One region of the Bradyrhizobium sp. LeoA1Lang genome, then DNA from elsewhere that is predicted to be linked to it. Evidence: riboswitches for the same ligand, from Rfam matches in the RefSeq annotation. Region 1 holds a riboswitch; the other holds the start of a gene.
What was found. A riboswitch is a leader RNA that binds a small molecule or an ion and turns the genes downstream of it on or off. The one in region 1 is predicted to bind cobalamin.
Positions count from the first base shown of each region.

Region 2: another riboswitch for cobalamin. It lies ahead of ACZYOF_RS01825 (TonB-dependent receptor plug domain-containing protein); the one in region 1 lies ahead of ACZYOF_RS36645 (TonB-dependent receptor).

Region 1 is NZ_JBVAPG010000181.1:3,162-14,516, reverse strand. It holds gene ACZYOF_RS36675 (N-acyl-D-amino-acid deacylase family protein) at 1-1,609, opposite strand, end outside; gene ACZYOF_RS36670 (hypothetical protein) at 1,785-1,931, opposite strand; gene ACZYOF_RS36665 (Rossmann-fold NAD(P)-binding domain-containing protein) at 2,103-2,309, shown strand; gene ACZYOF_RS36660 (MFS transporter) at 2,321-3,544, opposite strand; gene ACZYOF_RS36655 (hypothetical protein) at 3,808-5,070, shown strand; gene ACZYOF_RS36650 (hypothetical protein) at 5,276-5,437, opposite strand; gene ACZYOF_RS36645 (TonB-dependent receptor) at 5,522-7,786, opposite strand; cobalamin riboswitch at 7,899-8,095, opposite strand; gene ACZYOF_RS36640 (FecCD family ABC transporter permease) at 8,277-9,251, shown strand; gene ACZYOF_RS36635 (ABC transporter ATP-binding protein) at 9,248-10,021, shown strand; gene ACZYOF_RS36630 (ABC transporter substrate-binding protein) at 10,021-10,851, shown strand; gene ACZYOF_RS36625 (DUF938 domain-containing protein) at 11,211-11,355, shown strand, end outside.
Region 2 is NZ_JBVAPG010000003.1:57,778-69,132, reverse strand. It holds gene cobN (cobaltochelatase subunit CobN) at 1-469, shown strand, start outside; gene cobO (cob(I)yrinic acid a,c-diamide adenosyltransferase) at 466-1,095, shown strand; gene ACZYOF_RS01845 (cobyric acid synthase) at 1,095-2,582, shown strand; gene cbiB (adenosylcobinamide-phosphate synthase CbiB) at 2,555-3,526, opposite strand; gene ACZYOF_RS01835 (ABC transporter substrate-binding protein) at 3,528-4,409, opposite strand; gene cobD (threonine-phosphate decarboxylase CobD) at 4,419-5,408, shown strand; gene ACZYOF_RS01825 (TonB-dependent receptor plug domain-containing protein) at 5,440-7,443, opposite strand; cobalamin riboswitch at 7,538-7,735, opposite strand; gene ACZYOF_RS01820 (hypothetical protein) at 7,705-8,271, opposite strand; gene ACZYOF_RS01815 (GntP family permease) at 8,552-9,997, opposite strand; gene yut (urea transporter) at 10,112-11,128, opposite strand; gene ACZYOF_RS01805 (urease accessory protein UreD) at 11,191-11,355, opposite strand, start outside.

The DNA.
Region 1 (11,355 bases):
CCTGCTGCAACAATCGGCGGCCGCCGACGGGGAGATCGTAATGCACCTTCGGCGGGTGCAGATGCAGGTGGTCGTAGTCGATCACGTTGACGTCGGCCTTGTAGCCGGGCGCGATCAGGCCGCGATCGGCGAGGCCGACCGAGAGTGCGGTCTTGCGCGATTGCACCGCGATCACGAAGGGGATCGAGAGCTTCTCGCCGCGGCTGCGGTCGCGGGTCCAGTGGGTCAGGAGATAGGTCGGGAAAGAGGCATCGCAGATGATGCCGCAATGCGCGCCGCCGTCGGAGAGGCCGGGCACCGAATTCGGGTCCAGCAGCATCTCGCGCGTTGCGTCGAGATTGCCGTCGGAATAATTGAGGAACGGCACGTAGAGCATGCCGCGGCCCCCGTCGGTCAGCATCGCATCATAGGCGAGTTCTTCCGGGCGCTTGCCGAGCCGGCGCGCCTGCGCGCCCAGCGTGTTCTCCGGTGGCTGCTCGTAATCCGGCGGATTTCCGAGCAGATACATCTTGTCGTAGTTCGGCCGGAAGAACAGCGGATCGTCGGTGTCGCTGGCGTTCTCGGCGAGGATCGCGGCGCGCACCTCAGGTTGGCGCAATCGCGCCACCCGCTCCTTGAGCGGCAGGTGCGCGATCGCCTTGTAGCTCGCATGGGTCTGGAACGGATTGCGCGACAGTTCCAGCCCGAGCATCAGCCCGACCGGGCGCGCGGCGATCTGCGCGGTGATCGACAGCCCGCGGCTTGTCGCCTCGTTGATGGTGTCAAGCGTCTGGCGCCAGCGCCGCGGCGACTTGTCGTTCTGGGTGATCGAGAACGAGATCGGGCATTTCGTGTTCTCCGCCACCCGCAGCATCATCGGCAGGTCTTCGTGGACGGTGGAGAGATCGAGCACGAATTGCAGCACGCTGCGGCCGACCCCATGCATCGCGCCGGCGATCGCGGTCAATTCGTCCTCGCCCGCCTTCAAGGTCGGCGTGAAGTCGCCGGTCGAGGTGCGGTGGTTGAGGGTGCGCGAGGTGGAGAAGCCGAGCGCGCCGGCTCGAACCGCATCGCTCGCAAGCTGCGCCATCTGCCTGTTGTCCTCCACCGTGGAAGGATCGCGGCGCGCGCCGCGTTCGCCCATCACATAGACGCGCAGCGCCGCGTGCGGCAGTTGCGCGCCGATGTCGACGTCGAAGCTGCGCTTCGACAGCCAGTTCATGTAATCGGGAAAGCTCTCCCATTCCCAGGGAATGCCGGCGCTCAAGACCGGCTCGGGAATATCCTCGACGCCTTCCATGAGCTGGATCAGCCTGGTGTGGTCGCTGGGCCGGCAGGGCGCAAAGCCGACGCCGCAATTGCCCATGATCGCTGATGTGACGCCGTTCTGCGAGGAGGGCGTGATGTCCTGGCTCCAGGTCACCTGGCCGTCATAGTGGGTGTGAACATCGACGAAGCCCGGCGCCACCAGCTTGCCGCGCGCGTCGATCTCTTCCTTGCCTTTGCTCGCGACCTTGCCGACCTCGGTGATCTTGCCGTCCGCGATCGCCACATCGGCTTCATAGAGGTCGCCGCCGCTGCCGTCCGCAATGGTGCCGCCGCGGATCACGATGTCAGGCGCTGAGGTCATGGCGCTTCATCCCGATTTGTTGTTGTTGCCCCGCATCATCGGTCGTCCCTCGGTGCTGTCAACCGGCACCGATGAGGTTCAGCAATGCGCTATGGCGCCGCAACCTGGGAATATGGCGGTGTTGTCAAAGCCTAGTCCATGTCGCGGAAGGCGTGACCGTTGGTTTCGATCCTTTTCACAAGGTCTGGCGGCCGGCTTGTGCCGCCGTGCCGTCAAATGCCCATTCCTCAGGATTGGCCAGGTCGGGAAGACCGGCCCCTTTGCGCACATAGAGGCCCAACGTCGGCTTTTGCGGATTAATGTAGAGATCGTACTCCTGCATTGAGATGTCTCCTCTTCTGTTGCCAGCTCAGGATCGCATCAAGCCGCGTTGGCTCGCCTCCCGGTCAGATTATCGCGATCGGTTACAGCCGTAAGCATTTAGTTCGAGGCAGTGGTCGGACCGTAACGGGCGCACCGCAGTGTCCTTTGAAAATCACTGCGGAGATCTCTCGTGACCGCGACCACCAAAGGCAACGAGTGCGCAGTTTCCATGCGGCCTGCCGAGGCCGGCGAACACGTTACCGGCGCCGCGTGCGTGCCGACACGTCGAGACCGCGGCGTTTGCGCGCTTCAGACCATCTATCTCGGTGTCGCCTGTTATGTCGGCCTGAGCGATTGCGCGGATCGTTTGGAAGCGATCGCTCGCGAGGAGGTCTAAACAAGTGGTTATCAAGCCGCTGCGTGCGCTTCCGATCCCTGCGGCTTGCGGTCGGTGACGAGCGCGAGCAGCACCGTCAGCACCATGAAGGCGGCGGAGGCGCCGAACACCCAATGCGGCAGGTTGTGGTCCATGATCCAGCCGAACAGCAGCGGGCTTGCGATGCCGCCGAAGTTGAAACCGGTGGAGACGATGCCGAAGGCGCGGCCGGCCGCACCGGGAGGTGCTGCGTTGCGCACCAGCATGTCCCGCGAGGGCGTGATCACGCCGCCGAGGAAGCCGGCCAGGCCCAGCGCCGCGGTCAGCACCGCCGATGGCAGGTTGACCATCGCGATCACGACCACGATCGCCGCATTGACGGCAAAGCAGGCCGCCGCGACCTGGCCGTGGCGATGGGTGCGGTCGGCGAGATAGCCGCCGGCGAGCACGCCCGCCGCGCTGGCGCCGAGGAACGCGGTCAGCGCGATATTGGCCGACGAGAACGACACGCCATAGCCGCCCATCAGCGCCACCACGCCGAAATTATTGATCCCCGCGCTCGACAGGCTGAGCAGCGTGAAGAACACGGTCAGCACCATGATCGCCGGCGTCATCACGCTGGTTTTCACCTTCTCACTGCCCTCGGGCCTGTCCTTCGCGGCGCCCGCGTCGGGGATGCCCATGATGACGAGCAATAGCGCCACCAGCGGGCCGATCGCGCCCGCGACCATCAATGCGCCGAGCCCGCCGATTGCAGCGACCAGCGCCGCCATGATCGCCGGTGCCACCGCGCCGCCGAGGAAGCCGGCAAAGGTGTGGACCGAGAACGCGCGGCCCATGCGCGCCTCGTCCATATGTGCCGATAGGATCGCGTAGTTGGCGGGGTGATAGACGCTGTTGGCAAGTCCGAGCCCAATCGCGCTTGCGATCAGCGCGGGATAGCTCAAATGCGAACCGAGCCCGATCAGGGCAAAGCCGCCCAGGCAGAGCCCGATCAGGAGGATTTTTCGCGCGCCGATATGGTCGGCGAGATAGCCGATCGGCGCCTGCGTCAGGCCGGAGACCAGCGCGAACACGGTGAGCGCGAAGCCGAGCTCGATATAGCCGACGCCGAGCCGCTCCTTCAGGAACGGGAACAGCATCGGCAGCACGAAGATATGGAAATGGCTGACCCAGTGCGCGATCGAAATCCCCGTCAGCGTGCGCGCCGCGCTGTCGGTCTTCAATTGCTGCGGTGCGGCGAGAACATCAGCCATATCAGTGAGAAGCCCATCAAATGTGATGCCCGGCGGGGCTTAAAGCATGATCCGGAAAAGTGGGAACCGGTTTTCCGAAAAGATCATGCTCAAACAGAGAGCCAGATCATGATCCGCTCGGATCATGATCTGGCGCGAAAATATCGGCTGGGCGTTATTTGTCCATGAAGGCCGCTGCATGGCTGACCCGGCGAACCGCGACCGAGCGACATGCGGCATTAAAGCGGCAAGACAAGCCACTCGCATTGCAGCAATGATCTGGCATGACCGATCCGGCAACAAAGCTGCGCGTCCTGATCCCCGAGGGGGCGAGCACCTCGGCGCGCGAGGCGATCACGATCCTCGGTCTTGCCGGCCACCATGTCGAAGTCTGCGATCCCTCGCCCTGGTGCCTGTCGCGCTATTCGCGCTTTGTGTGGAAATTCCACCGCTGCCCGGGATTGCGCCACGACCCCGAGGGCTTCCTTGGCTATATCGAGCGGCTCCTGGAGGCGCCGTTCGACGTGCTGCTGCCGACCCATGAGCAGGGTTTTCTGTTCGCGCGCGCCGAGGCGCGATTGAAGGGCCGCGTCGGCCTGGCGCTGCCGCGGTTCGACAATTACCGGATGGTGCACAGCAAGGCCGGCTTCAGCCGCCTGCTCGGCCAACTGGGCCTGCCGCAGCCGCCGACGCGGATCGTGACCTCGGAGAGCGAGTTGCGTGACGCCATCCGCTTTCCCTCCGTCATCAAGACCTCGGTCGGCACCGCGAGCCGCGGCATCTGGTTCGTGCGCGACGAAGCCGATTTCAACATCGCGCTCTACGAGCTCGGCGCAGCCGACAGCTTTGCCGGCGAGCTTCTGGTGCAGGATCTCGTCACCGGCACGACCGAAAAGGCGCAGTCGGTGTTTTGCTTTGGGAAACTGGTCGGCTTCCACGCCTACCGGCAGGTCGCGCCCGGCGTCGGCGGCGGCGAGGCGATCAAGGAAAGCGTCAGTCGTCCGCAGGTGCACGCCTATCTGGAAGCGATCGGAGAAGCGCTGGCCTGGCACGGCGCGCTATCGGTCGATTACGTGATGCCGATCGACAGCCCCGTGCCGCTCCTGATCGACTGCAATCCGCGCCTGGTCGAGCCGCTCAACGCCTTCCGCGCCGGCACCGATCTGGTCGATCTCCTGCTGCGCGTTTCGCTCGGCGAGACGCCAAAACCCTTGCCCGAGAGCCGCACCGGCGTGCGGACGCATCTGGCGATGCAGGCGCTGCTCGGCCAGGCCTCCCGCGGCGGCACCAGGCGCGACATTCTGGTTGAGTGCGGCGATCTCCTGAAGACCTCAGGGCCATACAACGCCAGCACCGAGGAATTGACGCCGGTGCAGCTCGACTGGCTCAGTGCCGTGCCGCTGGCGATGACGGCCGGCCTCACTTTGGTCTCGCCGAAACTGGCAAGGACGGTCGCCCGCGGCGGCTTCGGCGCGCATCTGCTCGACCTGAAGAGCATCCGCAAGATCGAGCGCGAGGATTTCGCCGGACTGCATCAGCCGCCGTAGCCGCCGTAGGGTGGGCAAAGCGCAGCGTGCCCACCTTCCCTTGCACCGCTCGTGAAATGGTGGGCACGTCGCTGCGCTCCTTTGCCCACCCTACAATTCTGGGCAACGCTCTCACCCCGTCATTGCGAGCGCAGCGAAGCAATCCACGTCTCCGCAAGCGGCGCGATGGATTGCTTCGCTTACGCTCGCAATGACGGGAGGCGTCTCACAACGGCTCGTCGTCCGGGCCGTAGCGATCGCGCTTCGGCGTGGCGATGTCGCCGTCTTCGTAGTCGTCGTCCTCGTCGTGGCGCGCAGGTGGAGGCGGCGGCTTCGGCTTGCCGCCTTCCTGCTTTGGAGGTTGGTTTGTCTTCCCGATCCCGCCCATATCGATCTCCCGCCATCACGACATAATGGCTGATTCGGGCGGGACAAGCCGGTCCGTGCGCAGGCCACGGACCGGCCGATTGCTTCAGAACGTCGCGCCGGCCTTTACGAGGAAAGTCCGGCCCGGCAGCGGATAGGCGTTGAAGCGGCCGGGCGTGAAGTTCGAGGCGATGGCGTAGTCGTAATAGAGCGCATTGAGCAGGTTGTTGACGCTGACCGACCAGAAGAAATGCTCATAGGCGCCGCTGAGCTTGAGGTCGATCGTCGCATCGCCCGGAATGCGCGTTTGCGTATTGGCCTGGTCGTTATCCATGACGCGCGAGCTCCAGGCGCGCAGCGTGGCATCGAGCACGAGATAGTTGTCCCAGATATTCCAGGTCACGCCGAGATTGCCGGTGTAGCGCGACACCAGCGGCACGTCGTTGCCCGCGAACTGTCCCTCGCGGAACACAGCGCGCGTGTAAGCCATGCCGCCGCGCAGCGACACGGTATCGCTGACGCGCAGCGAGGCCTGCGTCTCGGAGCCGTAGCGCCGGGTCGGATCGAGGTTGACGTTGAAGAACAGCACCGGGTTGAAATGGATCTCGTTCTCGAGGTCCATGTTGTAGATGCTGGTCTGCACCTGGAAGCGGTTGGTCTTGACGCGGAATCCGCCTTCGACGTCATGCGAGGTCTGGGTCTTCAACTGGAAATTCTGCGGCAGCGGATTGAAGAAGGCGTCGAACGCGGGACCCGTCGAGACGCGCTCGTCGACATCGGGCGTGCGGAAGGCGTGCGCGGCGCGGGCGAACACCGAGAACATTTCGGTGAAGCGGTGCTCGACGCCGACATGCAGCGCGTAGTTGGTTTCGCTCTGGTCGAGCGGCGTCGCCTGCGCGTCGAAGGCGAACGGCGCATTCGGATCGTAGCGATCGCGCGCGCTGAGCCAGGTGTTCTGCACCCGCGCACCATAGGAGAAGTCCGTCGTGGGCAGCAGGCCGACCGTATGCTGCCAGTAGCCGGCGAGCGACTGCTGCGACAGGTCGTAGGTATGGATAGGCGGCACGCCCCGGAACGCGCCGCGCTGCTGGTGGAACGTCGCGTCGTAATAGTCGATGCCGGTCAGGATCGACGACGGAATCCCGAAGATCGAATTGTTGATGCTCAGCCGCGGCGTGATCGACCAGGTCTGCAGCGCGGCGTCATTGTAGGTCGACGCCGCGCTGATCAATGGCGAGGTGCCGAAGAAAGCGCTTTGCGTATCCCTCTGGCGGTAGCCGCCATCGACGATCAGGTCGACGCCGTTCAGAAGCGTCTTGGTGAAGCCGGCCGTCGCGCTCGCGCCCTGCTGGTTGCCGTAGTCGAACGGTGTGGCGGCGCCCCTGCGGTCGGTGACGAGTTGGTTGATGCCGGCGGATGGGTCGACGATCCGGCCACCCGGAAAGCCCAGCTTCTGGTCGTCGCCGGTCACCGTCAGGAATGCTTTCAGGTCCGGCGTCGTGTAGTTGAGATTGCCGACGCCGTTGCGCTGGTCGAGCGCATTGTTCACGCGGTAGCCGTCGGACTTGATGCCGTTGCCGTAGAACGACGCCGACCATGGCCCGGAATTCATCGCGGTCGAGATCGCGGCCATGCGCTGGTTGAAGGAGCCGTACCCGGCTTCGCCCCGGATCGAGACCGGCGGGCCGCCGATGCCGGTCTTGGTGACGATGTTGATCACGCCGCCGATCGCGTTGTCGCCGTAGAGCACGGCGCCGCTGTTGCCGCGGGTGATCTCGATGCGCTCGATCGAATCCAGCGGGATGGTCGAGAGATCGACCTGCGCCATGTCGATGTCGTTGAGCCGTCGACCGTTGAGCAGGAACAGCGTGTTGGCGGTGGCGAATGCGCCGAAGCCGCGCAGGTCGACCGAGGTCTTGGCGCCGTTCACGCCGCCATAGAGCGATTGAAGCTGCACGCCGGGCGCCTGCGCGATGATCTCCGGCAAGGTGTGCGATGGCGAATGGGCGATGTCGTCGGCCGTGATCACGGTCGAGGACGTCCCGACGATGCCGGCGAACTGCGGGCTGCCGCCGCTGCCACCGGATGAAGCTCCGCCAGCGGCGGTGCCGCTGGACCCTGCGCCGCCGGCCGGCTGCGCGGTGGTCGGCACCTGGCCCGGCGCGGGACGCCGGGGGCCTGGAGTGCCGTCGGAAGCGGGCTTGGCACGGGTGCGGTTGTGGTCGCCGGGCGCTCTGACTTCGACCGGTGGCAATTGTTCGGAGGACGCTTGCTGCGCCAGCGCGGCAGAAACGTACAAGGCGGGCGCCAGCATGCTCGACGCGAGCAGGAGCGCCCGGCGTTGCTTGGTGGCGGTGATAGCAGAGAACATCGGCGAGACCTCGGTATGACGTCAGTGGCACGTCACAGCGATCCGAGGCTCACCATCGCGTTTCGCGCTTCAGGTGAAGCAAATGCCTGTACTCCCCGACCGACATCGTCGCGTGTGACCACGTAAGACGGCAGGTCTCCTGGCTCGCGGGTCGTTACCCTTCGTCGCCTTCCCAGGACCGAGACGCCCAGTGGCATAAGACGAAGGATTCACCGCATACAGTTGCGGGGGCAGCCGCGGCTTGAGGGAAGTTTCCCGGTACCGCATTCCCTTTTGATCCCGATAGGAACCGTCGGGGCCATCTAGGATTTTGGCGGCACGTGAGTCAATCCCGGCGAACTGCGGCGCCCCATCCCCAATACGCTTTTTTGTTCCGGTGTCGCTTGTCTGCCACCGAATTCGCTGCAAGAAGCAGGGCGCGATGAGTGCACAGGATTTCACGATAGCGGCGGGTCTCGCCGCGCGACGACGGTTGGGCGCGACCGTTGCAATGATTGCGTTGGTTGCCCTGCTGATGCTGATCTCGCTCGGCACCGGCCCGGTGCGGCTGTCGCCGCTGACGGTGATCGAGGCGCTGTTCGGTGGCGGTAGCGATGTGACGCAGGTGATCGTGCGCGAGATCCGCCTGCCGCGGACCATCCTGGCATTCGCGATCGGCGCCATTCTCGGCCTGTCAGGCGCGGCGCTGCAGGGCCTTTTGCGCAATCCCTTAGCTTCGCCCTCGTTGTTCGGCGCGCCGCAATCGGCGGCGTTCGGTGCGGTGCTGGTGATCGCGCTGGGGCTGGCCGATGTCCGCTCCTATGCGCTGCCGGTCGCCGCCATCATCGCCGCGTTCGGCTCGGTGTTCGTGCTGCTCGCGATCGCTGGCCGCAATGCGGGGCTGTTGATCCTGATCCTCGCCGGGCTTGCGATTTCGAGCCTTGCGGGCGCTGCGACGGCGCTGGTGATGAACCTCGCCAGCAATCCGTTCCTGGTGCTGGAGATCGCGTTCTGGCTGCTGGGCTCGCTGGAGGATCGCAGCTTCCAGCATGTCGCGCTGGCGCTGCCGTTCATCGTTGCTGGTGCAGCCATCCTGCTCTCGCAGGCCAGCGCCTTCCGTGCGCTCACGCTTGGCGAAGAGACCGCGCAAAGTCTCGGCGTCGATGTCGGCCGCCTGCGGCTGTTCGTGATCACAGGCGTTGCGCTCGGCGTCGGCGGCGCGGTGGCGGTCACCGGCACCATCGGCTTCATTGGCCTGGTCGCGCCGCATCTGATGCGGCCCGTGATCGGCCACGACCCGGCGCGGCTGTTGGTGCCGAGCGCGCTCGCCGGCTCGGCGCTGTTGCTCGCGGCCGATATCGCGGTGCGCATCATCCCGTCGACCTCGGACATCAAGGTCGGCGTCCTGACCTCGATCATCGGCGTGCCGTTCTTCCTCTATCTCATCATGCGTGAGCGCCGCGCGCTCGGCGGAGGCGTCGCATGACGGCGCTTGTCGCGGAACATCTCAACGTCGCGCTCGCCGGCCGCCGCGTGCTCAGCGACGTGTCGCTGCAACTCGCCTCAGGTCATCTCGTTGCGCTGGTCGGTCCGAACGGCGCCGGCAAGACCACGTTGCTGCGCGCGCTCGCCGGCCTCATTCCCTCCGATGGCGTCATCAGGGTGGGTGGCGAGGCGCTCGCCGCGCTGCCGCTGCGCGAACGGGCCAAACGCTTCGGCTATCTTCCGCAAGGGCACATGGTGCACTGGCCGCTACCCGCGCGCGACATCGTCGCGCTCGGCCGCTATCCGCATGGTGCCACCGATCCGGCACGGCTGTCCCCGCGCGATGTCGAGGCGGTGGTGCGGGCGATGCAGGCCGCCGACGTCATGGAGTTCGCCGAGCGCCGCGTCACCGAGCTTTCCGGCGGCGAGCGCAGCCGCGTCGCACTGGCGCGCGTGTTTGCGGTGGAGGCGCCGATCATCCTGGCGGACGAGCCCACCGCCTCGCTCGATCCGCGCCACCAGATCGACGTCATGAAGGGGTTGCGTGCGGCAGCCGACAAGGGCGTGCTGGTGATCGTGGTGACGCACGACCTCGGCCTTGCCGCACGTTTTGCCGACCATGCGTTGGTGCTGGCGCAAGGGCGCCTCGCATCGCAGGGCGCGCCGGCGGATGCGCTGTCGGAAACGGTCATGGCCGATGTGTTCCGCGTCAGCGCCTTCCGCGCCGAATATCAGCGCGAGACGGTGATCGTGCCGTGGGCGGAGATCTGATGCGGCGCCTCGCTGCATTCCTTGCAGCGTTCGCCCTGTCCACCACTGTCGCGCTTGCGGCGAGCGCGCCGCGCATCGTCTCGATGAACGTCTGCAGCGATCAGTTGCTGCTCTCGCTCGCCGATCCCCAGCAGATCCTGGGCCTCAGCCGATTCTCCCGCGAGGCCTGGCAATCATTCGCCGCCGACACGGCGCGCCGCTTCCCGATTCTCTCCGGCGGCGCGGAGGACGTGCTGGTGCTGAAGCCCGACATCGTCGTCGCCAGCCTGTTCGACAAGCGCGCGACGCGCGAGCTCTTGAAAGCCAACGGCCTGCATCTCGTCGAGTTCACCGTGCCGCGCACGCTGGACGAGGTGAAGGACCAGATCCGCGAGATGGGCGAGATCGTGCGGCATCCGGACCGCGCAAAGGTCGCGATAGCAAGGCTCGACGCCGCGATCGCCCATGCGCGCGAGGCCGCGACCGGCAAGCACTATCGCGTGCTGCCGCTGGCGCGCCGTGGCTGGGTGTCCGGCAGCGACAGCCTGGTGTCGTCGCTGCTCACCGAAGCGGGCCTCCTCAATTCCGCCGGCGACCTCGGCGTCGCGGCCGGCGGCTACGCCTCGCTGGAAGCGATCGTGCAACTGAGACCGGACTTCATCCTGGTCTCGGAGGCCGGTGACCGCGCCGAAGACAACGGCCGCGCCTTCCTGCTGCATCCGGCGCTGGAGCACTTCTATCCGCCGGAGAAACGCATTGTGCTTCCCGAACGTCTCACCGTCTGCGGCGGCGTGATGCTCGCCGACGCGCTGGACGTGCTGACGAAGGAATTGCAGCGCGTGGCGCGGTAGCTCCATCCCCCGTCATTGCGAGCGCAGCGAAGCAATCCATCTCTCAGCTCGTCATTCTGGGGCTCGCCAACGGGTCCGCGCAAAGCGCGGCCCGATGACAGGCTCCGCGAGAACCCGGAATCCATTCTTCCACTTGCGCATGCGGCGCAATGGATTCCGGGCCTGCGCCTTCGGCGCATCCCGGAATGACGAGCGGAGAGATGGGTGCGCTCGCCCCGAATTACGCTTCCGTTTCATCCGGGGCTACGGCCGTAACCATTATGATGAAGGCGCGCCCAAATCGCGCATTGCGACGGCGCGCGCGGAATAGCAGGATCGCTACGGTGTTGCGTTTTGTACGATAGGCAAAGGAGAGCATCATGCCAGAGTTTGTGGTTGAATTCGGCAAGGACGGCGGGCGGGTCGAGGCCGACGGCCGGCTTGATGCGGCTGCCTTTCATCGCAACCATCAGCCGATCTGGGCGGTGCTAGAAAAATTTCTTTTGGGCCGATCCGGCGACGTGC
Region 2 (11,355 bases), on a different contig from region 1:
CTATCAGTTCATGGGCGGACTGGCAGCCGCCGTGTCGACATTGCGCGGGCAGGCGCCGCGCATTGCGCATATCGATACGTCGCGGCCCGAGATGCCGGCGGTGCGATCGCTGGCGCACGAGATATCCCGCGTGGTGCGGGGCCGCGCCGCCAACCCGAAATGGATCGCCGGCGTGATGCGGCACGGCTACAAGGGCGCATTCGAGATGGCTGCGACCGTCGACTATCTGTTCGGTTTCGCGGCCTCGACCGATGCGGTCTCGAATCATTATTTCGATCAGTTGTTCGCGGCCTATCTCGAAGACGACCGGGTGCGAGATTTCATCGAGCAGTCCAACCCGGCGGCGCTCCGCGAGATGGCTGCCCGGTTCGCGGAAGCAATCAGGCGCGGATTATGGACACCACGCTCCAATCGCGCCGCGGATGTGATCGCCGAAAGTCTGCACGAAGCAAAGAGAGAAATCGCATGATGAACCCATCTCACGAAGCCGATGACGAGAATGCCCGCCATCGCGAGAAGGCCCGGAAGCACAAGGCCGCGCGCGACAAGATCATGGCGACCAAGACAGGCGAAAAAGGACTCTTGATCGTCCATACCGGCACCGGCAAGGGCAAGACATCAGCCGCGCTTGGTATGGTGTTTCGGCATATCGGTCACGGTTATCCCGTCGCCGTCGTTCAATTCACGAAATCTCCGAAGTGGGACACGGGAGAAGCACGGCTGCTGGCCAAATTTCCAGAGCTCGTGACCTTGCATGTGATGGGGGAGGGCTTCACCTGGGAAACGCAGGATCGTGAGCGCGACATTGCAGCCGCGCGGAAGGGCTGGGAACGCGCCAAGGAGCTGATCCGCGACGATCGCCATCGCATGGTCCTGCTGGATGAGCTCAACATTGTCCTCCGTTACGACTACCTTCCGATCGACGAAGTGCTTGCCTTTCTCCGTGACGAGAAGCCGGCCGACAAGCACGTCGTCATCACCGGCCGCAACGCGCATGCGTCGCTGATCGAGATGGCCGATCTGGTCACCGAGATGACGCTGGTCAAGCATCCGTTCCGCGCCGGCGTGAAGGGTCAGAAGGGGATAGAATTCTGATGGCAAGGCCGACGCCGGCGCTGATGATCCAGGCCACTGGCTCCAACGCCGGGAAGTCGACTGTTGTCGCGGGCCTGGCGCGCGCGCTAGTGAGGCGCGGCCTCAAAGTCGCGCCGTTCAAGCCGCAGAACATGTCGAACAATGCGGCGGTGGCAGTCGATGGCGGCGAGATCGGCCGCGCGCAAGCAGTGCAAGCGCGCGCCGCGCGGATGCCGCCCAGCGTCCATATGAACCCCGTGCTGCTGAAGCCCGAGACCGACACCGGTGCGCAGGTGATCGTGCAGGGCCAGCGGCGTAGCACGCTTCGCGCGGCCGATTATCTCGGAAAGAAGGCGGCGCTGCTGCCCGCGGTGCTCGACAGTTTCGCGCGTCTCGCGCAAGTGGCGGATATCGTTCTGGTCGAAGGTGCGGGCAGTCCGGCCGAGATCAATCTGCGCGCCGGCGATATTGCCAATATGGGCTTCGCCACGGCAGCCGATGTACCTGTCGTGTTGCTCGGCGATATCGATCGCGGCGGTGTCATCGCCAGCCTTGTAGGGACGCATCTCGTGCTGGAGGCCGAGGAGCGCGCGCGCATTCGCGGCTTCCTGATCAACAAGTTCCGCGGCGATCCCAGGCTGTTCGACCAGGGACTTGAAGCGGTCACGCGTCTAACCAGTTGGCCGTCGCTCGGCGTGGTGCCGTGGCTACCTCAGGCAGCCTGGCTACCTGCCGAGGACGCCGTTGATCTCGATCGCGTGCAGACGTCTTTCGCGCGGAAGGTCATCGCCGTTCCTGTGCTTGCGCGTATCGCCAATTTCGACGATCTGGATCCGCTGGGCATGGAGCCCGGCGTGAGGCTGGTGTTCGTGAGGCCGGGCGAACCGATCCCGGTCGACGCCGATGTCGTCATCCTGCCCGGTAGCAAATCGACGATCGGGGATCTCACCTTCCTGCGTGCGCAGGGCTGGGATATCGATATCAAGGCGCATGCGAGGCGCGGCGGCCAGGTGCTCGGATTGTGCGGCGGCTACCAGATGCTCGGCCGGACGATCGCTGATCCCGATGGCATTGATGGTCCGGCCGGCACGGTCGAGGGGCTGGGGCTGCTCGATATCGCCACGACGATGGATGCCGAAAAATCGACGACGCTCGTGCGGGGTATTCATTGCGCCACAGGCAGCCCGATCGAGGGCTATGAGATTCATCTCGGCCGCACCAGCGGTGAGGATTGCGTGCGCCCGGTGGTCACGATCGACGGTCGCTCCGACGGCGCCAGCTCGGCCGATGGTCGTGTGCAGGGGACGTATCTGCACGGGCTGTTTGTCAATGACAGCTTCCGAAAGGCGTGGCTGGCCAATCTCGGCGTCGCTTCGTCTGTCGCTTATGAGGCGCGGATCGAGTCGGCACTCGATGCGCTCGCCGACCATCTGGAAGCGCATCTCGACATCGATCGCATGCTCGAGATCGCACGGAGCCGTCAGACCACGAACGCCAGTGCTGCATAGATCGCTGCCTCCAGCGAGCACGCTGCAATCAGCAGGTTGAGTGCGCGACGGATGTCGGCAGAATCGGCATCCATCCGGGCACCGGCATTGAGGAAGGGGTCATCGACGAGGCGGTCGCCATAACGGCGTGGCCCGGCCAGCGCGAGACCGAGCGCACCTGCCATGGCGCTTTCCGGCCAGCCCGCATTCGGCGACCTGTGCTTTGAAGCGTCGCGCCACACGATCTTGAAGGCCTGCGCCGTGGAGCCGCCTGCGATCGGCGCGACGAGCGCGATCAGGATGGCGGCCAGCCTTGCAGGGGCGAGGTTGAGCAGATCGTCAAGCCGCGCCGCTGCCCAGCCGAAGGATTCGTAGCGGGGACTGCGATGGCCGATCATTGAATCGGCAGTGTTGACGACCTTGTAGACGAACAATCCCGGCAGCCCGAGCAGCGCCAGCCAGAACACCGGCGCGACGACGCCGTCGGAAAAATTCTCCGCGCAGGATTCGATCGCCGCGCGCGAGACGCCGCTGGTGTCGAGCTGTTCCGGATCCCGGCCGACGATCATGGATACCGCGCGCCTTGCCCCGGCAAGTCCACCGTCGGTGAAGGCGGAGACGACCCGGCTGACGTGCTGATAGAGGCTGCGCTGCGCGATCAGGATGGAGGCCACAAGCCCCTGGGCTGCTTGCCCGAGCAGTGTCGATCCCAGCGCGGCTTCCAGCAGCAGGCCTAGGCCTGCGCAGATCGCGACCAGCACGCCGGTGGTTAGGCATCCCGCGGCCTTGCGCTGTGCGGCCGACCATTGCTCGCGGTTCAGCGCGCGATCGAGCATGTTGATGGCCAAGCCCATCAGCGCCACCGGATGCGGAAAGCGGCGCCACAGCAAATCCGGATCGCCGATGAGCCCATCGAATGCGATCGCCAGCACCACGATCAAGATCGTCTCGCTTCCCGCCAGCATGTCATCGCGCCACGCGGCTTAGTTCGGAGACGAGGCGTTCCAGCGCCTCCGAAAGCATCGGCCCACCGCAGACCGTCAGTTTCTCGGGGATGACCAGGCGTTTCGACGGCGGATAGAAACGTTCAAGCGCCGGATGCAACAGGAAGGCTTCACCTTCGTCCTCCGCGAAGTCGCCGCTGTCAGATACAAGGAGCAAATCGGGTCTCAGTTTAACGATCGCCTCCAGCGACGCAAAACCTCCAAGCTTGTAGCCGAAATCGCTTGCCGCGTTCTTGAGGCCGATCGTGGCCAGCATGGAACTGATCAAGCTGCCACCACCCGAAACCCAGCCGCGCCGCGACAAGGCCAGCACGCGATAGGGGCGCTGCGATACCGCCTCCCTAGCGTGCTGGATTGCCGTGTCGAGCCGCCGTATTTCCGATACGGCGCGATCCGGCTGGTGGAGGAGTTCACCCATTTGCCGAATCTGGCTCTTCACGTCCTGCAGCGAACGCGCCGCGTCGAATTCGACCACGCGCACGCCCTTGTCCTTCAGCAATTCCCGTGTTGCACGCTTGGTGAACTTGCCGGCAACCACCGCGTCCGGTCGCAATATCAGGACATCTTCGGCTTCGCCTGATAGTCGAGGGTAGGCTGCGGCCTTTTCCGCGTTCCAGGAGCGGGTGCGGTCGCGTGAATAGGGACTGAGGCCGAGAATCTGGCTTGGATCGGCCAGCGCCAGAAGCAGTTGGTCCGTGCAGACATTGATGGAAGCGACGCGTGGTAGATCGGCTGCATGAGCGGCATGTCCTCCGAGCAATGCTGCCAGCAACGCGAACGTTGCGCCGATCGCCGGCCGCAGTAGGCCAACAAGGGTCTCGCGCAGGAGCGCGATTGATGGCATGAAGCGATCATGAAGCACGGCGGTGATCTGACGGAAGCCATTGCGCGCCATGGCGGCGAGCCTGCGGACTGGCTCGACCTGTCGACCGGGATCAATCCCTGGCCGTGGACGACTCGGCATCCCGTTCCAGGCAGTGCATGGACGCGCTTGCCATCGCGGGCCGACGAGCAGGACCTCCTCGCCGCGGCGCGCCAAGCTTACGGCGTGCCCGACGATGCGGATATCGCGGCCGCCACCGGCACCCAGACGCTCATTCAATGGATCCCGTATCTCGCAGGTCCCGGAGCGGTTGCGATGGTCAGTCCGACCTATGGCGAGCATTCGGCGGCGTGGAGCAGCGGAGGCCGGGAGATTCTCGCAGTGAATGATCTCTCCGCGCTGCCTGAACGCGCCATTCACGCGGTCGTCGTCAACCCCAACAATCCGGATGGACGTATCGCCGATGGCGGGGCGTTTCGGCACGTTGCCGAGCGGCTCGACCGCCGCGGAGGCTGGCTGGTTATCGACGAGGCCTTTGCCGATGTCGATCCCGCCATCAGTGCGGCCAGAATGAGCGCCGACCTTCCCATCCTCGTGCTGCGTTCCTTCGGCAAGTTCTATGGGCTCGCGGGGCTTCGCCTTGGCTTCGTGATCGGCCGACGCGACATCGTTGAACGTATCTCGGCGGCGCTGGGTCCATGGCCAGTCTCCGGCCCGGCGCTCCACCTGGGCACGGCCGCCTTGCGGGATCGATCCTGGGCCGACGAGACGCGCGTGAAGCTCGCTCGCCAGTCGAGCAAGCTGGATCATGTCCTTACAGAGGCCGGCCTTCAGCTTGTCGGAGGGACCACGCTCTTTCGCCTTGCCTCCCATCCCGATGCCCCGAACTTGCACACCGAACTGGCACGACGCCACATCTGGTGCCGCAGCTTCGACTGGGCACGCGAATGGCTGCGATTTGGCCTTGCGTCGGACGATGGTCTCGATCGCCTGGCTAGCGCGTTTCGCTCGATCGGATAGCGCATCCCGCGCGCTCATCATCACATCCGTTTCACCAGTGGGCACTGAACCCGGCGTAAGCCGCAGGCCCGGTCGTGCCGTAGTTGTACACTTCCTGATAGTGCTCGTTGAAAATGTTCTCGCCGCGCAAGTACACCTTCCAGGTCTCATCGATCTTGTATTCGGTATAGAGGTCGACGCGGACGTAAGGGTCCAGTGGCTGCGTCTCGTTTGAACCGCTGTAGCGTTTCGACACCGCGAGCACGCGCGGCTCGATCAGCCAATCCTTGATCGGTGTGATGGGGAACGAGAATCTCGCCAGGTTTTCCGGCCGGCGCGCCAGCGTCAGGCCGGTCGAAAGATCCTTGGCCTGCAGGTAGGTATAGGCGGCGTTGAATTTCAGGTAGCCCGGCAGGATATCGACGTTGACCCCGAGTTCCAGTCCGTCGGTTTCGGCGCGCGAGACGTTGACGTAGTGCCCGAGCGGATGCGCCGCATCGGTCACAAAGTCGATCAGGTTGCTGAACCGGTTGCCGAAGCCGGTCAGCGAAACCACGACGCGGCCTCCGAACAGGCTTTGGTCGATGCCGGCGTCGTAGCCGAAGCTTTCCTCGGGGCTGAGCGCGGAATTGCCGTAAGTCGGCGCATACAGTTGATAGAGCGTTGGCGCCTTGGCGCCTGTCCCGGCGCTCGCACGCAGCTTGGTGCCGGTCTCCGCGATCGTGTACGCCGCGGTGGCTCGCCATGTCTCGAACCGTGCAACATCGACGACGTCGTCAACCCGGCCGCCCATCGTGATGTTGAGCCGTTCGCCGATCGGCAGTTGCCAGAGCGCGAAGACTGAATTCGTGTCCTGTGTCCCGGCGAGCTGTGGCGTCGGCGCGCCGGGGATCGGCAGCAGGTTGGTGGTGGAGGTGCTCGCCGTTTCATGCTGGACGCGCGATCCGACGATGAGCGATCCGAGCGGGCCGACCTTCAGGTTGCCCTGATATTCCAGGCCCGTGCTGTCGCCGACGAAATTGGAGAGGATGGACGTCGTGTTCTGCGGCAGCTTGTTGGTCCTGTAGGTGACGTCGTCGAACGAGCGATCGATGTGTGTTTCAAACGCGCTCACGCTATGGGTGAGGATGCCACCGAACGTGTCGAATGAGGCGCGTCCCCAGACCTGCTCGAGAAGGCGCGTCGCGCTCGACGGCGTGTCCGGGAACGTTCCGCTGGCCTGGTCGTAGGCGGACCGCGTGAACGAGGTCAGCATGCCCGTCTCCAGGCGTACGCCTTCGCCAGCGTCGTAGCCGACGCGTGCCGAACCGCCGACGCGGTCGAAGCCGTCGCGCTCGAGGGGACCATACTTGGCTTCGAGCGCGGGGATGCGATAGCCGTAGCGTGAAAAGCCGTTGCTATGCTGCCCGTTTCCCGTGAATGCGTAGGACCACGGCCCCGAGGTTCCGGTCAGCGATGCGCTGCTGCTCGCCGTGCCGTAGCTTCCTCCCTCGGTGCTGACGTCGAGCTGTGCTGGACCGGCGCCCTTCTTGGTGATGATGTTGACTACGCCGCCCATCGCGTCCGATCCGTAGAGTGCGCTCTGCGGGCCTTTCAGCACCTCGATCCGCTCGATCGCGCTCGGGGCGAACATCGCGAAATCGAAATCGCCACTGGCGGCGGTCGGATCGTTGACCCTGATGCCATCGATCATGACCAGCGTCTGACCGGTATTCGCGCCGCGCAAGCGCACATTGGTCGTTGCGCCTGGCCCGCCGCTTTCGGTGATATCGAGCCCGGGCACCGTCCGCAGCGCGTCGACGAGCGAGGTCGGGTTGCTGGTCGCGAGCACTTCGTGCGTGACCACGCTGACCGAGCTTCCGGTACGGCTCGCCGGCTCCAGCGTACGGTCGGGGGTGACAACGACTTCAGGAGTTGCCGGAGCGGCTTCGGTACTGGGCGCTGGGCGCGCAGGACCAGTCGTTGAAGACCTTTGCCTGTTCCTCGTGGGAGGTTTGGACCGGACCTCCGGATTGATGACAACAGCAGGAAGCTGTTCGGGACCCGATTGGGCCATCGCGCCAGTGTGACTGCATGCGACAACGGCCGCACACCCGGCAAGAAAACGCCGCAAGCTCATAAATGCCCTTCCGCCGACCCACCGTCGAACGAGTTGATACTCGTCAACGGCCGGTCTCCTGGCTCGCGGTCGTCTCGCGATCCGCCTTCCCAAACCTGCTTGGCAGGTCCAGTGGCATTCGGATCGCAAATATCCGCTTACAGTTGCGGGGGCAGCCGCGGCGTTGGGAAGATTCCCGCACCGCGTTCCCGTTTCACCCTACAAGGGCACCGATGACGCGCGCAAAGAAGCACAAGGCGGAGCAAAACTCAAATCGATATCGATCTTCACCCAACAGCATTTTTGCGAATCGCTGATAGCGGCGACCTGAATGACGAACACAGAAAGTTGCTGACAGGCGAAAGGATGGCAGATGGCAAATCCTGCAACCTTATGCGAGCATGACATATCACCCACACGCGGCGCTAGACCTGGATGATTCTGCTGACGTGAGCATCGACAGATTCGACGGAGGAACAGGAAATGTCGGTCCCATGCAAGCTCGAACGCAGCCTCCTTAGCCACGACGAATACGAGACGATCCGCCTCACGCATCATCCCGCCATCTATGACGTCGAGCCGGCTGATCTTGCGGACATGCGATCCCGCTTGCGCAAGATGCGCGATAAGGAGCGAACGCTCGGCCGACAAAAGCGGCGAGAGACGCGCGGAAAAGGTGAGGCTCGCGGCGCGAACTTCCCAGGAACCGCCGAGCGCCCTTCGCAACGCAAGCAGGTCTTTGCCGCAGCACTGAAGCGGGTAAACGGCGAGCTCAGGCGTCTTCACAACCTGGCAGCTCGGACCGCCAATGTCGAAGCGGCTCGAAAGGCTCTCGCGCTGCGAGCCGCGAGCTTTATTCCCTATCCCTCCGCCGGATCCACCGCCAATGAAGGCATGGTGCCGCGCTTGAGCACGCGCCGAAGAAAGATCGTCACAGGCGCGCGAATCGGACGAGTGTCGCAGGCGACGAAAGTCGCTCAGGCAATCCGCGATGCGCGAGGTGCATGAGCCTGCGCTGATCGGCCCGGGCCAGCTCGATCGGCCAAGTTAGCGGTGATCTCAGCCGTCAAAACGATCCAAAAACCGAACCCAGTATCAAGACGGCAACAAGTGCGATAATGCAACTGACGATCACGGTCATCACCATGTCGAGATAGCTTTCACGGTGAGTCAGACCACTGATCTGCAATAGCAGCAACACCGTGCCGTTGTGGGGGAGGGCGTCGAGGGTACCCGCGCTCATCGTTGTTATGCGATGCATCAATTCGGTATCGATGTGATGCTCCGTGCCAAGACGCAAGAAGTCGTCGCCAAATGCATTGAGCACAATTGCCATACCGCCAGAAGCAGTACCGGTCAGCCCCGCCAGCACATTCATAGAGACGGCTAATGAAACCAGCGGTCCTCCAGAAATCGAGAATACCGCATCGCGAACCGTCGCAAATGCCGGCAACGCGGCAACCACTGCGCCGAATCCGACAAGACTAGCGATCATCAACATTGGCAAGGCCGCGGAATTCGCCCCGGCGTCGAGACTTTCGCGCAAGGATGGCAAACGACGGAGGTTGATGAGAAGGACCGTCAAGTTTGCCGCCGCGAGAGCCACGACAACTGACCAGACGCCGGACACGGCCCCGATCGTAGTACCGCCCCACTCGGGCTCGGACAGGAACGAAAAATCGAGGCGCGGGAATACGACAAGCGACATCAAGAAATTCGTGAGGATAACGACGATGAGGGGCAGTACGGCCAGGGCGAAGGGAGGCACATTCTCGGCCTGCTTGCCGTGCGGCAACTCGGCCGGGTCGAAGTCGCCCGCCGGCGCCGCTTGCTCGCGAACCATCTCGTCAACGACAGGAGTGGTATCCGCCTCGCCTCCGTAACCTTCGCCAGCCTTGCGCGCGGCAGCCTCGGCCCGGCCGAGCCACCACATGCCGAAGGCGAAGATGATAGCGGATGCGATGATACTCAGCCCGGGGGCCGCGAAGGTGGTAGTGCCGAAGTACGGCATCGGAATGGCGTTGTTGACCGAGGGGGTTCCCGGCATCACTGACATGGTGAACGTGAATGCACCGAGGCCGACCGTTGCCGGCAACAAGCGGCGCGGGATGTTCGCGGCCCGGAACATCTCGTGAGCCATGGGCGCCAGCACAAAAAATGCGACGAACACACTCACGCCGCCGTAGGTCACAATAGCCGAGGCGATCACCACCGCGAGCATCGCGCGGCTGGCTCCCAACTTGTTGGTCAAATACTGCGCGATGGAGCTGATCGAACCGCTGTCGCCCATAAGCTTTCCGAACAACCCGCCTAGCAGAAACATGGGGAACCACTGCGCGACGAACCGCGCCGCTCCGGCCATGAACGTCTGCGTCCAGTGCGCGAGCAGCGGTTCGCCCGAGAATACGGCCGCGATGAGCGCCGCCAGCGGAGAGACCAGCAGAACACTCACTCCACGGTACGCGAGCCACATGAGCAGGGCTAAACCAAGCAATATCCCAATGAGTCCCATGGCTCAGGCCTCCCTCAGCAACGACTTGAGATCTGCGATTCGATGACGTTGGTGCTTGTCCGCGCGCACTGCCAAACTCCGGTCGCCCATGCAGGCTCTCCCAAAAGTGCTGATCTAGGTTGTACGCGCTTTCACGACATCGCCAGCGCCAGCCGCAGTCGGCTCGAAGCATTGGCGCGGAAGAAGGAAGATCCATGTGACGAGCACAAAAGGCGCGGTCAGCGCGGGGATGGCGAACGGCGTCAACGCAACGTTCAGCGCCGCTTGTGCGATGACGGTGAACAGCGTGCCCAGCATGGCGTAGATCGCGACTCGCCAGCTCGGTCGGTAGAACACGGTACCCAGCGCGATCGCGGTCAGTACCGGGCTGAAGCCGAGAAGCCCGCCAGTGATCAGGTCGCTTTCAGCGCCGAAAAGATGGGCCACCAGGACTGCCAGTATCGCGCCGGCGAGAGCGAACGCGGCGGCAGTCAATGAGTTCACGGCCAGGCCAGCGAGCAGCAGCAGGGCCGCCACAGCACTCGCCTTCAGGAAGACCTGTGAGATGCTTTGAAGCACGCCCTGGAAGAGGTCGATGAGCTTGAGCGGGCTGGCCTCATAGGGTTGAAAGGCGGTGATGACGTTGCCGGACGGCAGCGCAGTCCCTACGAGACCGGAAAAACCATACGTAGCCAACAAGAGGAGCCACGTCGTCAGCACGAATGGAAACGTGAGGCTGGATACACCCCAGGGCTTGACGGCGTTGGCAGTCCCGAGCATCACGATGACCGAAACCGACGCTCCCAGCACCACATACACCCACATGAGCGCGCTCGGCGATAAAAATGTCGCCAACGCGAGACCGACAAGGACGGCGTTGTATCCATAGAGCCCGGAATAGAGCGGCTCGTTATCGACGTGAAGCCATTGCGCCGTTAGGTTTGCCACGACGACCGCGACGATCCCCGCAATTGCCACTCGGGGTACGCCGGCCGCGTATGAACCCCAGGCGATCGCGGCCAGAAAGAGAATCCCGGTCAGCGGGTTGTTCTGAAACATAACTTGTCCGATGCTGCGCAAATTGATGTCCAAGAACCGCAATGCACCTGACGATGCGGAGAGGTGTTCCCACTTTGCCAAGATCGTTTCCATTGCAGCCTCCTTGAACGTGTCGGCACCGGCTGTTGGAGATCATCTGTTGGCGCCGTCGATCCCTATCGCCATAGATAAGGCGGAGGTAGCGCTGCGCCGATGACCTCCTTGCGTACCAGTCCCCAGAACTCCCGTACTTTGGCTTTCACCTGCGCGGTTTCACGGCCCAGCACCTTGAAGATCAGGCCGGCATCATTGGGCAGATGACAGGCGCCGAACGCCACGCC